Regions from separate parts of the Gordonia sp. NPDC003585 genome, predicted to be linked through region 1. Evidence: riboswitches for the same ligand, from Rfam matches in the RefSeq annotation. Region 1 holds a riboswitch; each other region holds the start of a gene.
What was found. Region 1 has a riboswitch for cobalamin ahead of cobN (cobaltochelatase subunit CobN). Riboswitches for the same ligand answer to the same signal wherever they lie in the genome.
Positions count from the first base shown of each region.

Region 2: linked by a shared signal. The riboswitch ahead of ABZW74_RS04845 (CbtB-domain containing protein) and the one ahead of cobN (cobaltochelatase subunit CobN) in region 1 are both predicted to bind cobalamin.
Region 3: linked by a shared signal. The riboswitch ahead of metE (5-methyltetrahydropteroyltriglutamate--homocysteine S-methyltransferase) and the one ahead of cobN (cobaltochelatase subunit CobN) in region 1 are both predicted to bind cobalamin.

Region 1 is NZ_JBEXMX010000004.1:34,067-38,596, forward strand. It holds gene ABZW74_RS01720 (precorrin-2 C(20)-methyltransferase) at 1-746, opposite strand, end outside; gene ABZW74_RS01725 (precorrin-8X methylmutase) at 749-1,372, opposite strand; gene ABZW74_RS01730 (precorrin-3B synthase) at 1,415-2,596, opposite strand; cobalamin riboswitch at 2,640-2,799, shown strand; gene cobN (cobaltochelatase subunit CobN) at 2,851-4,530, shown strand, end outside.
Region 2 is NZ_JBEXMX010000012.1:15,374-19,903, forward strand. It holds gene ABZW74_RS04830 (acyl-CoA dehydrogenase family protein) at 1-229, opposite strand, end outside; gene ABZW74_RS04835 (histidine phosphatase family protein) at 380-853, opposite strand; gene ABZW74_RS04840 (CbtA family protein) at 858-1,688, opposite strand; gene ABZW74_RS04845 (CbtB-domain containing protein) at 1,717-1,941, opposite strand; cobalamin riboswitch at 1,978-2,108, opposite strand; gene ABZW74_RS04850 (ATP-dependent helicase) at 2,170-4,530, shown strand, end outside.
Region 3 is NZ_JBEXMX010000046.1:28,423-32,952, reverse strand. It holds gene ABZW74_RS14330 (AraC family transcriptional regulator) at 1-705, shown strand, start outside; gene metE (5-methyltetrahydropteroyltriglutamate--homocysteine S-methyltransferase) at 774-3,065, opposite strand; cobalamin riboswitch at 3,209-3,443, opposite strand; gene ABZW74_RS14320 (cold-shock protein) at 3,605-3,811, shown strand; gene uraH (hydroxyisourate hydrolase) at 4,158-4,484, opposite strand; gene uraD (2-oxo-4-hydroxy-4-carboxy-5-ureidoimidazoline decarboxylase) at 4,484-4,530, opposite strand, start outside.

The DNA.
Region 1 (4,530 bases):
GTCGACGCAGACTCGGCATACCGCGGGTTGTTGCGGCGACCGGGTACGACGACGATCGAGAAGTACGGCACCTGCGCCGGATCCACCTCCGCAGCCGGTGCCACCCGCTCCACGGTGGTCGATGCACGCTCCACGTACCACGCCTCGTCGAGGCGGCCTGCGTAGGCGAGAGCCTGTCGGACGCGTTCGAAATTGCGGCCGAGTTTCATCACCACGATGGCGTCGGCCGAGGCGAAGCGCAGACGCAACTCGTCGGCGTCAGCCGTACCCGGCACCACCGTCAGGGTCTCGTCGCCTTCCACCAGCGGGACGCCCGTCGCGGCCGACGCAGCGCTCACCGACGTGACGCCCGGGACGATCTCGGCATCGAACTCGTCGGCGAGACGCTTGTGCATGTGCATGTACGAGCTGTAGAAGAGGGGATCGCCTTCGGCGAGCAGTGCGACACTGCGACCCTCCCGCAGATGCGCGGCGAGGATATCCGCACTGGCGGAATAGAAGTCGTCAAGAGCTCCCTGATAGCCGCCCGGATGGTCGGTGGTCTCGGTGGTCACCGGATACATCAGCCGTTCTTCGATCTGACCATCGCTGAAGTACGGTTCCGCCACCGTCCGAGCGATGCTGTTGCCATGTCGCGCACAGTGATACGCGATGACATCGGCCGCGCCGATCACCCGCGCAGCCTTCACCGTCACGAGTTCGCTGTCGCCGGGGCCGAGTCCGACGCCCCACAGTTTGCCGGTCACGCTCACTCCTGGGCCGACGCGAGGGCGTTGAGGGCGGCGGCCGTGATCGCCGACCCACCCCGGCGACCGGTGACCGTGATGAATTCCAGATCGGTCCGTTCCGCTAGGGCCGCACACGATTCGGCGGCGCCGACGAAGCCGACCGGGGCGCCGACGATGGCCGCGGGCCGAGGTGCGCCGTCGTCGATCAGATCGAGAAGCGCGAACAGAGCAGTCGGCGCGTTGCCGATCGCCACCACCGATCCTTCCAGGCGTGTAAGCCAGAACTGCAGCGCCGCAGCAGTTCTCGTTGTGCCCATTCGTTCGGCGAGTTCCGGCAGCCCGGGTTCGCCCAGGTAACACAGCACGTCGTTGTCGGCGGGCAGGCGCTTGCGGGTGACCCCGGCGGCTACCATCGAGGCGTCGCAGAGGATCGGTGCGCCGGAACCCAGCGCGGCCCGCGCCGCCTCGACCACCCCGTCGGTGGCCACGACGTCAGCCGGCAGGTCGGTCTGTCCGCAGGCGTGGATCATCCGAACCACCACCGTGGCGACGTCGGGGGCAAATGCGGTGAGGTCGGATTCGGCGCGGATGGTGGCGAATGACTGTCGATAGATCGCGGCGCCGTCACGCAGGTAGTCGGTCATGGTGGGCTCAGTGTATCGAGCCGCCCGCACCGGGCTCGACGGCTACTGCCCGCGTTCGGTCGTGCGATATCCGTCCGGACCGGCCTCGACGCGCAGGTGTGGCGTGACCGGGGAACCGCACCCGCGGCCACACCCGACCCAGTGTTCTCGCTCGGTGACCTCCTGCCCGGACGCCACACGGGCGAGCAGATCCTCGCGTACCGGGGCCAGCCCATTGCTGCAGCCGGGTGCTCCCGCACAGCAGCTGACCGCTGCCCACGGCGACGACGCGTCGAAGGTCAGCCCCATCGGTGCGAGCACCCGCACCACGGTCTCCGCGACGCCCTCGGTGAGGTCGCAGACCAGGATCTCGCGATCGGGCGTGAAGATGATCGGAGCGCCGATGGCGGCCAGGAATTCGGCCAATCGGGCCGGCAGCCTGCCGAGTTCGACAACCGACCCGAGCAGCACCATCCCGTTGTCCTGCTCGAACCACCCGACGATCGGTTCGGTCTCGGTTTCCGGCCGAGGGTAGCCATCACCGACCGGATCTAGGCCTTTACCAGCGCGTTCGACGACGCGGGCCTGATCTGCGGCGTCTAGGTCGGCGAACCGCCACGCGGTCGGCGCCACCTCGAGCATCGCGTCGGCGACCACGAGGAGCGCGTCGACGATCGATTCCGCCCCGGTGGCCGACCCGAGCGTCGCACCGCCGACGACTATGTCGGCGAGCGGGCCGGGCCGGGCTGATCGATGGTCGGTGCTCGCGCGAGCCACCGCGTGGACATCGGGTGAGCGTCGGGTGATGTCGCCGCGACCGTCGTCCAGACCGAAGAGGAATCGCCCGGACAGCGCCGCGAATCGATCGTCGGCTCGCAGCCGCTCGTCGAGAAGCCGGATCATCGGTCGTACGTCTACGACACCGCCGATGCGGCCCGACAGCGGGCTTGCCTCGATGTTCCGGATCTTCTCGTGCGACGCACTCGGGACCAGCCCTGCGCCGGTGACAGCGGCGGCGACGGCCTCGACATCGGTGATGCCGCGCAACTGCAGATTGGCTCGCGCCGTGAGCTCGAGATGGCCGTCGCCCCACTCGGTTGCGACGCGGGCCAGGGTCTCGAGTTGGGGGCCGGTGATCTCTCCGCCGGGGAGCCGGATGCGCGCGAGGTGACCGTCGGCGGCCGGGTGCGTGCTGAACACCCCGGGGCAGCGGTCGGCGGCGGATCGTCCGGCAGGCTGGCTCACCAGTCCAGCGTACGACCGCGCGCAGCATGCCCTGCTCTACACCGGTCGGCTCGCGATTGCGGGTTCGGTAGTCTCGATGCACCGAGAGCACAGAAGCCGGTGTGAGTCCGGCACGGTCGCGCCACTGTGACGGGTAGCCCTGCGTCGTGAGAGCGACTCCGCGGCACCGAAGTCAGACCTGCGCCCCCGGTCACCGCATCACGACACAACCGTTACGACACGCTCCGGGCGCGACATCCCGGCGAGGAGATCTGATGATCCTGCTGCTCTCGACCTCGGACACCGATCTGCTCACCGCCGCCGCGGCTGCCGAACGGGACGGGGTCGACATCGCCGGCGCGAATCCGTCGCGCATCCTCGCCGACGACATCCCGGACCTGGCCGCAGACGCCGATCTTCTGGTCGTGCGCATCCTGGGCGGGACACGAGCCTGGGAGGACGGCCTCGCCGCGGTGGCCGCGACCGGCAAACCCCTCGTGGTGTGTTCGGGAGAGCAACAACCGGACCCTGATCTGATGGCGCAGTCGACGGTCCCGTCGGGTGTGGTCGCCGAAGCCCACAACTATCTCGCCTTCGGCGGGGTGGAGAACATGGTGGGTCTGCACAACTTCCTGTCCGATACCGTGCTGCTGACCGGGCTGGGGTTCGAGCCGCCGCAGCAGACGCCCGCGTGGGGGGTGCTCGACCGCTCGGCCCGGTCCGATCTGCCCGAGAACGCCCCGCGGATCGCAGTGCTCTATTACCGCGCGCAACACCTCGCGGGCAACACCCGCTACATCGATGCGCTGTGTGGCGCCATCGAGGAACGCGGAGCACACGCCCTGCCCGTCTTCTGCGCGTCGCTGCGTACCGCGCCCGACGATCTCATCGATCTGCTCGGTACCGCCGACGCGCTCGTGGTGACGGTCCTCGCGGCAGGCGGTGCCACCCCGGCCACTGCGTCGGCCGGCGGTGATGACGAGGCCTGGAACATCGAACGTCTTGCCGCGCTGGACATCCCGATCCTGCAGGGGCTGTGTCTGACGGGTTCGCGCGCGGACTGGGCAGACAACGACGACGGCCTCTCGCCCCTAGACGTGGCCACCCAGGTCGCGGTTCCCGAGTTCGACGGCCGCATCATCACGGTGCCGTTCTCCTTCAAGGAGTTCGACGAGAACGGGCTGCCCTGGTATCAGCCCGACCTCGAACGCTGCGCCCGCGTGGCAGGTATCGCCGTTGCGCACGCCCGCCTGCGGTCCATCGTGCCCGCGCAGCGTCGCATCGCGATCATGTTGTCGGCCTACCCGACCAAGCACGCCCGCATCGGCAACGCCGTCGGCCTCGACACCCCCCGAAGCCTCCTGCGTTTGCTGACCGCCCTGCGCGACGCCGGGTACGACATCGGGCCGGAGCGCGGGGAGTCGTCGATTCCCGGTCTCGCCGAAGACGATTCGGACGCCCTGATCCACGCGATCATCGCGGCGGGCGGTCAGGACCCGGACTGGCTGACCGAAGAAGCGTTGTCCGCCAACCCGATTCGTATGTCGGCAGCCGACTACCACGACTGGTATCGCACCCTGCCAGAAGAACTGCGTGCCGGGATGGAGCAGCATTGGGGGCCAGCTCCCGGCGACCTCTTCGTCGACCGCTCCCACAACGCCGACGGCGACATCGTGATCGCGGCACTGACGTTCGGGAACATCGCGATCATGGTTCAGCCGCCGCGCGGCTTCGGCGAGAACCCGGTCGCCATCTACCACGACCCCGACCTGCCGCCGTCGCATCACTACCTGGCGAGCTACCGCTGGCTGGCATCGCAGTCCGAGGGTGCGGGTTTTGCGGCCGACGCGATCGTGCACGTCGGCAAGCACGGCAACCTTGAGTGGTTGCCCGGCAAGACGCTGGGCATGTCGGCCGGATGCGGCACCGATGCGGCGCTGGGCGATCTGCCGCTC
Region 2 (4,530 bases), on a different contig from region 1:
CGCCACCGCCACCCGACGATTTCTTGCCCTCGGCCTCGGCGGCGAGCTCCTTCTCCAAGGCGTCCTTGGCCATGGCGTCGACACCGAAGGTCGACAGCAGCTTGCGGGTGATGTCGTAGGGCGGCAGCTGCCCGGTCTCGAGCTCATCGATGTGCGGTCGGATCTCCTTGTCGATGAACGCCCGCAGGGCGTCGCGCACCATCAGATCCTCGTCGGACCACTCGAACATCTCCACCTCGCATCTCGAGACAACTAAAACACGTTTCAGTTTCACTGTGTCAGGTGTCACTCCGGAAGTAAAGACACACTTGGGCCTAAATGTTTCACCGTCGCACTGGTTGCCACGGCGCTCGGAAAGCGAGCGCCATGGCAACCAGAATCAGAGTTGATACGACGTCGCCGGCCGGACCTCGATTGCGAAGTAGCCTGCAGCATCGTCGACGAGCAACGCCTGCGCGACCGGCATCGACACCACGCACACCCCGAACGTCGCCGACGCACGCCAGTCATGAATGCGCGCAACAAAGTCGGCCACCGTCTCCCCGCCGTGCGGGCACGCATCCGGAGTCGAAAACCAGAGGCCGAGTGCCGAAGGATCGATCTCCTCGGGCAGCTTCCCTGCCCACTCCCCGAAGTCCATCGTGCGCAATGCGTCGTCGACGTCGAACTGCCCACTCAAGAGCGCCGACGTCTCCAGCGCCACCGTCTCTGGCCCGCTGACCGTGCGCCCCATATCGCTGACCGTGCGTCGCAAATCGTTGACCGTGCGCCGTCCGGCGTCGTCCAGAGACAGATCACCGCCGAACCGCAGGTCCCGATTGGGGCCGGTGCGGCCGGCGGTGATGATCTGCATGACCTCAGTTGACCTCGGCCGTGATGCCCTTCGACGCCGTCGCCGACGTCTTAGGCCGCGCCAGGTAGCCGAGAACCAGGGCGAACACGACGGTCAGCACGGTCCACAGGATCACCTGGTTGGCGATCACGTACACCCGGAAGTCGCCGATGACGTCACCGGGGAACCCGGGGGCGACGATCACGCCCTGGTCGTTGCGCAACTCCTTGGGCACCTCGTGGAACTCCGGCAGCAGAGTCACCGCGACGGTGATCACCGCCAGGTACCCCACCACGCTCACGATGGCCGAGACGAGCCCGCCGATGCGGGGGCGCAACCAGAACGCGAACACGACGGCCGCAATCGCCGCGCCCACCGAGATCAACGTGATGGTCAGGAATGCACCCGAGCGCGCGCCGATGGTGTCGTCGTCGCCGACCGCCGGCGGATTCGCCGGGTACGCGAAGAACGGAACCGCGAAGAAAGACACGAACCCGATCACCCCGAGTGCGCCGGCGAGCCACCGCGGATCGGTCGCAGGGTAACGCCGTCCGACATAGGTCCACAGCACGGTGAACGCGACTGCGAAGAACGCGCCCATGCACAACGCGAACACCAGCGTGCCGACTCCGGCACCGAGGTTCTGCTGCATGGCGCGGGTGAACACCTCGCCACCCTCACCGTGGACGTGTCCGCCCGCCGCGATCTCGAGTTCCTCCTCGGCGCCCGAACGCAGATCCTCGTAGTCGATGGCCTTGGCGACCTGCGGTTCGATGAACAGTCGGGCGAACAGATACGACAGAATTCCGGCGATCAGGCCTGAGAACAGGCCGGCGCCGATGAACTTCTTCTCCATGTTTATTTGTCTCCTGGCTCAGATTCGCTCAGTGGCAGGGGAAGCCGAGGAAGTGGCGGGCGTCGTGGACGAACTCGTGGATGTGGGTGTCGGAACCGAACACCGACACCGCGCCCTGGTCGTAGCCCAGGAAGTAGTAGGCCATCGACGCCAGCAGCACGGTGAGGCTGAGCCACAGTGCCGCGCTGGCGACGGAGAGATTGGGTACCGCGAGCGCCCGAGATGCGGGTGCCGCCTTGGTGGAAGCAGTCATCTGCCTGTCCTTTCGCCGATCACGCGTCGGCAGTTCGTTTGAACCGGTTACCAGCGCGGCACTCTGACTCACGTCGATTCTCAGTTGACCGTCGTTCACAGCGGCGCGACCGTTCCGGACTTGCACCGGATTCCCCGCACTGGCGTGTGCTGACCTTATACCCTGACCGGCTCGGCCTGCTCGCGCTCGCGCCACGGAGTTGTCACAGCCGTAGGGGATGATGGCGAGGTGGCCCGAACCGCGTCTGTACTGCAGCGCTTCACCGCCCCGACGCGGCGGTGGTTCAGTGGCGCCTTCCCGGAGCCCACTGCTGCTCAGACCGGGGCATGGAACTCCATCGCCGACGGTGAGAACACACTGGTCATCGCGCCTACCGGGTCTGGCAAGACGCTGTCGGCGTTCCTGTGGGCGCTCGACCGTCTGGCCGCCGAACCCGACCGCGCGCACGGCACCCGCGTCCTCTACATCTCGCCACTCAAAGCACTTGCGGTCGACGTGGAGCGCAACCTGCGCGCCCCCCTGACCGGGATCACGCGTGCGGCCCAGGAGCTCGGCCTTCCCGAACCGAACATCACCGTCGGCCTGCGCTCGGGGGACACGCCGGCCAATCAGCGCCGGCTCCTTGCCCGGCAGCCACCGGACATCCTCATCACCACCCCCGAGTCGCTGTATCTGATCCTCACCTCGTCGGTCCGCGACACTCTCCGCAACGTCGACGCCGTCATCGTCGACGAGGTGCACGCCGTCGCCGGCACCAAGCGCGGCACCCATCTCGCGGTCTCCCTTGAACGACTTGACGAGCTGCTCGACGAGCCGGCACAGCGGATCGGGTTGTCGGCGACCGTCCGACCGCCAGAGTTGGTCGCGCAGTTCCTGGCCGGCTCCCGTCCCTGCCGCGTCGTCCGACCGCCCGCCGCGAAGACCTTCGATCTGCGCGTCGACGTGCCTGTGCCGGACATGGCGAACATCCCGCCGCCCGCCGATGCACCCGACGACGACCTCGACGACGCCTTCTCCCCGACCGCCGGCTCCCTCTGGCCGCATGTGGAGGCCTCGATCGTCGACGCCATCGAAAGCAACCGCGCAACGATCGTTTTCGCCAACTCCCGGCGCCTCGCCGAACGACTCACCGCTCGGCTCAACGAGATCCACGCCGACCGCTCGGGGACGCCGGTCACCAATGCGCCAAATCCCGGTGTAGCCGGTGGCGCACCTGCGCTTGTTATGGCGAGCGGCGCCAGCGGCGGCGCACCCACCGCCTTGGCCCGCGCCCACCATGGCTCGGTGAGCAAGGAGCAGCGGGCCGAGATCGAGGACGACCTGAAGTCGGGTCGGCTGCGCTGCGTGGTTGCAACGAGTTCGCTGGAACTCGGCATCGACATGGGCGCGGTCGATCTGGTCATCCAGGTGGAATCGCCACCGTCGGTCGCGAGTGGTCTCCAGCGGATCGGCCGGGCGGGTCACCAGGTCGGCGAGATCAGCCAGGGCGTGCTCTACCCCAAGCACCGCACCGATCTCGTGCACTGCACGGTCGCCGTGGAACGCATGCTCGCCGGCGACATCGAGCAACTGCGCGTCCCGTCGAATCCGCTCGACGTCCTTGCCCAGCAGACGATCGCCGCCGCGGCAATGGACGACCTCGACGTCGACGAATGGTTCGACGTCATCCGCCGCGCCGCGCCGTACCGGGAACTCAGCCGCGATGTGTACGTATCGACTCTGGACCTGATCTCGGGGCGTTTCCCGTCCGACGAGTTCGCCGAACTCCGCCCTCGCGTCACCTGGGATCGCGACGCGAACACCATCAGCGGCCGACGCGGAGCTCAGCGTCTGGCCGTCACCTCCGGCGGAACCATCCCCGACCGCGGGCTCTTCGGTGTCTTCATGGTCGGGGAAAAATCCACCCGCGTAGGCGAACTCGATGAAGAGATGGTCTACGAGTCGCGCGTCGGGGACGTGTTCGCGTTGGGCGCCACGAGTTGGCGGATCGAGGACATCACCCACGACCGTGTTCTCGTCACGCCGGCCTTCGGACAGCCCGGCCGCCTGCCGTTCTGGGTCGGCGACACCGTCGGACGGCCCGCCGAACTCGGCGTGGCGATCGGCAAGTTCACCGGCGCCATCGCCGATCCCGAGCAACTCGAGAAACACGCACATGCACTCGGCCTCACCGACTATGCGCGCGACAACCTGGCAGCACTGATCGCCGAGCAGCGCGACTCGACCGGCCACCTCCCCACCGACCGCACCCTCGTCGTCGAACGTTTCCGCGACGAGCTCGGCGACTGGCGGGTGATCCTGCACTCCCCCTATGGTTTACGTGTCCACGCACCGTGGGCGAGTGCCATCTCCGCGCGGCTGCAGCAGACCCTCGGCCTCGACGGTGCGACCACCGCCTCCGACGACGGCATCATCGTGCGGATGCCCGACACCGACGACGAACCACCCGGCGCCTCAGTCTTCGTCGTCGACCCCGACGACATCGAGCAGATGGTCACCGATGCGCTCGCCGACTCGTCGATGTTCGCATCCCGGTTCCGCGAATGCGCCGCGCGCGCACTGCTTCTGCCCCGACGCGATCCTGGCCGA
Region 3 (4,530 bases), on a different contig from region 1:
GACGGGGTGCTCGAGACCAGCGTCGCCGGGAGCACGGTGGTCTCGACCAGCGGCTCGGCGACGATCAATCCGCCCGACACTCCGGCGGAGATCACCCGCTGGTCGAGCACGTGCACCATTCTCGGGGTCAAGATCGACCGCGATTTCCTGCAGCACGAGGTCTGTCGCGTGACAGGTGGACCCGATGCGCGTCTGCCCGACCAGCTTGATCTGCACTCGCCCGAAGGCGCGAGCTGGTTTCGGCTCGTCCAGTCGATCGCGGGTCAGCCCGACGACGACCCGCTGCTGGCCAATCCACTGGTGGCACAACAACTCGCCGCTTCACTGACGGACGCATTTCTACTCGCCACGCTCACCGACGATCCTTCGGACCACAAGACCCTGCAACCGCGCATCGTCACACGAGTACTCGACGCCCTCCGCGCGGATCCGTCCCGACCGTGGGCGGCGGCAGACATGGCCGAGATCGCGGGCGTCAGTGTGCGCCGCCTGCAGGAAGGATTCCGGGACTACGTGGGCCGCACTCCGCGTGAATGCCTCGTCGAGATCCGACTCGCCGCGGTTCACGACGACCTGGCGTCCGGCGTTGAGTCGTCGGTGACGGACGTGGCGATGCGGTGGGGATTCACCCACACCGGACGGTTCGCGGCGGCCTTCCGGCGCAAGTACGGGGTGGCGCCGTCGCAGGTCCTGCGCGATCGGTGAGGTGCACACACAGAACTACCACGTACACACGAGATCCCTTGTGTACGTGGTAGTTCCAGGTGTATGTATCAGACCAGCTGCTCGCGCATGGTCTGCGCGGCGGCGACCATGTTGGTGAGCGACTCGATCACTTCTTCGTTGCCGCGGGTCTTGAGCCCGCAGTCCGGGTTGACCCACAGGCGGCGAGCGTCGACCGCCTTCAACGCGGCCGCCAGCGACTCCTCGATCTCGCCGGTGGCGGGCACGCGCGGCGAGTGGATGTCATAGACACCCGGTCCGACCGCATTGGAGAAGCCGACCTTGTTGAGGTCGTCGAGCACCTCCATGTGCGAGCGGGCCGCCTCGATCGAGGTGACGTCGGCGTCGAGGGCCGCGATCGCCCCGATGACCTCGCCGAACTCCGAGTAGCACAGGTGGGTGTGCACCTGGGTGGTGTCAGCGACACCCGACGTGGACAGTCGGAACGCGGTGACGGCCCAGTCCAGGTAGGCGGGCTTGTCGGCGTCACGCAGCGGCAGCAGCTCGCGCAGCGCGGGCTCGTCGACCTGGATGATGCCGACGCCTGCCTTCTCGAGGTCGACGGTCTCGTCGCGAATCGCGAACGCGATCTGATTCGCCGACTCCGATAGCGGCTGATCGTCGCGGACGAACGACCACGCCAGGATGGTGACCGGCCCGGTGAGCATGCCCTTGACCGGCTTGGCGGTCAGCGACTGCGCGTAGGTGATCCAGTCGACGGTCATCGGCGTCGGACGGCGGACATCGCCGTACAGGATCGGCGGACGCACGCAGCGGGTGCCGTACGACTGCACCCAGCCGTTCTGGGTGGCGAAGAATCCGTCGAGCTGCTCGGCGAAGTACTGCACCATGTCGTTGCGCTCGGGTTCGCCGTGCACCAGCACGTCGAGACCAATCTTCTCCTGCAGTGCAACCACATCGGCCACCTCGGCCTGCATGCGGCGTTCGTACTCCGCCTCATCGATCTCGCCCTTGCGCAGCGCGGCCCGAGCCAGTCGGATGGCCGAGGTCTGCGGGTAGGAGCCGATCGTGGTGGTGGGCAGCGGAGGCAGACCCAGCTGCTCGTACTGCTGCTCCAGCCGGGCGGCGGCCTCACCGCGGGTGATGTCGGCCGACGTCACGGCCTCCAGCCGGGCGCGGACCGCCGGGTCGTGCAGCCGGTCATCGGTCTCACGGGTGGCCAGCGCGCGCCGGCTCTCGTCGAACGCTGCTGCCTCGCTGTCGCGACCGTCGCGCAGGGCGTGAGCCAGCGCCGCGACCTCGCGATACTTCTCCGACGCGAAGGCCAGCCAACCGCGGAGGTTGTCGTCGAGCGTGTCCTCGGCGTCGAGGGTGTAGGGCACGTGCAGCGTGGAGCACGACGTGGAGACCGCAAGGTTGCCGACCGACCCGAGGATGGAACCGAGGGTTCCCAGGGCCTTGTCCAGGTCGGTGCGCCAGATGTTGCGCCCGTTGACGACACCTGCGACGACCAGCTTGTCGGCGAGCTCGGGGACGGCGGCGACGGAGTCGACGCTGCCCTCCACGAGATCGACGGCGATGCCCTCGACACCGGTGCGGGCGAGTTCGCCGAGCGCGCTGCCCGGGTCGCCGAAGTAGGTGGCGACGAGGATCGCCGGCCGGCGCGAGACCCCGGCGAGGCGTTGGTATACAGCACCGGCGAGTTGCGGCAGGCCCTCGACGGCGTCGGTGACCAGCGCGGGCTCGTCGAACTGCACCCATTCGACGCCGGCGTCGACCAAATGGTCGAGGAGCTCGAAGTAGGCGGGCAGCACGTCGTCGATGCGTGTGATCGGGTGAGCGGCGCCGTCGACCGCCTTGGCCAGCGCAAGGAACGTGACCGGTCCGATGATCACCGGCCGGGCAGCGACGCCCAGGCCGTGGGCCTGCGCGATCTCGGCGAGAACCTTCTCGGGGCGCAACCGGAACGTCGTCGAGTCGGAGATCTCCGGCACCAGGTAGTGGTAGTTGGTGTCGAACCACTTGGTCATCTCCAGCGGAGTGACGTCGGCGTTGCCGCGTGCGGCGGCGAAGTAGCGGTCGAGCGGATCGTCGATGCCGGCCACGCGCGGCGGCAGTGCGTCGAGCATGGCGGCGGTGTCGAGCATCTGGTCGTAGTACGAGAACGAGTTGACCGGGATCGAGTCCAGCCCGGCGTCGGCGAGTTCCTGCCAGGTCTGACGACGAAGATCGGCGGCGACCTTGTCGAGGTCGGTGGCCGAGACGCGTCCGGCCCAGTAGCCCTCGACAGCGCGCTTGAGCTCCCGACGGGCCCCGATCCGGGGTGTACCCAGGACAGTTGTGGTGAACCGGCGAGCCGGTGATTTCCCAGAGGTTGACATGGAAATGCTTCTCCTGCAAACGATGTGGATGGTCCGCCGCCGGCAGGGAGGGTCGACAAGCCCCATCGCGCACGGCACTGCCACAGCACGATTCGTCTTCTTCGACCAGCGCCCATTCCACGAGGCGGTGAGCCACCGGACGCGGCGCGTCCGGTACCGCTGGCAGGTCTTCGGACTCGTCGGCGGGCGCGGCAGAAGGTCTCTGCTGCGCGGTCCTACTGGCCGTCGCTTCCCAGACCCGTGGTCCAGTGCTTGTGACGGCGGTCGTTCCGACATACCGCTGCGGGACAGTTCCGGATTCTCACCGGATTCCCTCTCACCCGTCCCGTGTGGGACAGGTTCGACGCCGAACGCGGGAGCAGGGGCTCCATAGTCAACCCGGTCGGCGAACCAGTTGCGTGTGTCAGGCTACCGTCCCGCAGTGCCTCGACAACAGGGCGGTGTGGACACGATTCACCTTGGTGGCCCGCAGTGTGGCAAGATGTATCGGCGCGCCTCAATTGAGGCACGTCTGCATAAAGAGAGAAGTACACAGCATCATGGCTCAAGGAACCGTCAAGTGGTTCAACAGCGAAAAGGGCTTCGGCTTCATCGCTCCCGACAACAGCACCGATGGTGACGTCTTTGTTCACTACTCGGCCATCCAGGGCGGCGGATACCGCAGCCTCGACGAGGCAGAGCGCGTCGAGTTCGAGGTGGAGCAGGGTCCCAAGGGTCCCCAGGCGACCTCGGTCACCAAGCTCTGACACCGACTTAACAGCGACGCCGTCCGGATTTTCCGGGCGGCGTCGCTGTTGTTGTGGCGTCTCTATCCCCTACCGCAGGCCAGGTGCGAACCCTCCTCCGCTGCCTGAGCTAGGTGCGACGAGCCCTTGCGAGGAGCCTCGAAGGCCTGGCGACGTCATCTCACCAGGCCCTTCGAGGCTCGTCGACTTCGAGACGCTCCATGCTCGTACCTCGCAATGGGGCTCCTCAGCCCGGCGGCTTGCGCTCCTCGCACCTCAGGGAGCGGAAGTTGGGGCACCTCAAGGTGGAGCGGGAGTGTGGCACCTCAGGGAGCGGAAGTGGGGCACCTCAAGGTCGAGCGGGAGATCAACTACCCCGATACGTCGAGTACGAGTACGGGCTGAGTAGAACCGGCACATGGTAGTGCCGGTCGGGATCGTCTACTTCGAAGCAGATGTCGATCTCCGGATAGAAGCCGTTGATGTCGTTGTCGGCGAACCATTCTCCGGTGTCGAAGACGAGGTGGTAGATCCCCGGCACCAGCGGATCGGTGTTGACCTGACCGATACGTCCGTCGGAATCCGTACTGCCCGAGGCCAACTCGGTACCGCTCGCGTCCTGCAGGGCGACCGCCACCCCGACCGCCGGAGAGCCGGACACCGCGTCGAGGACGTGCGTGGACAACCCGGTCATCAGCCCGCCTTCTCGTCGGCGAATTGTCCGGCCGGTGCCAGCATCC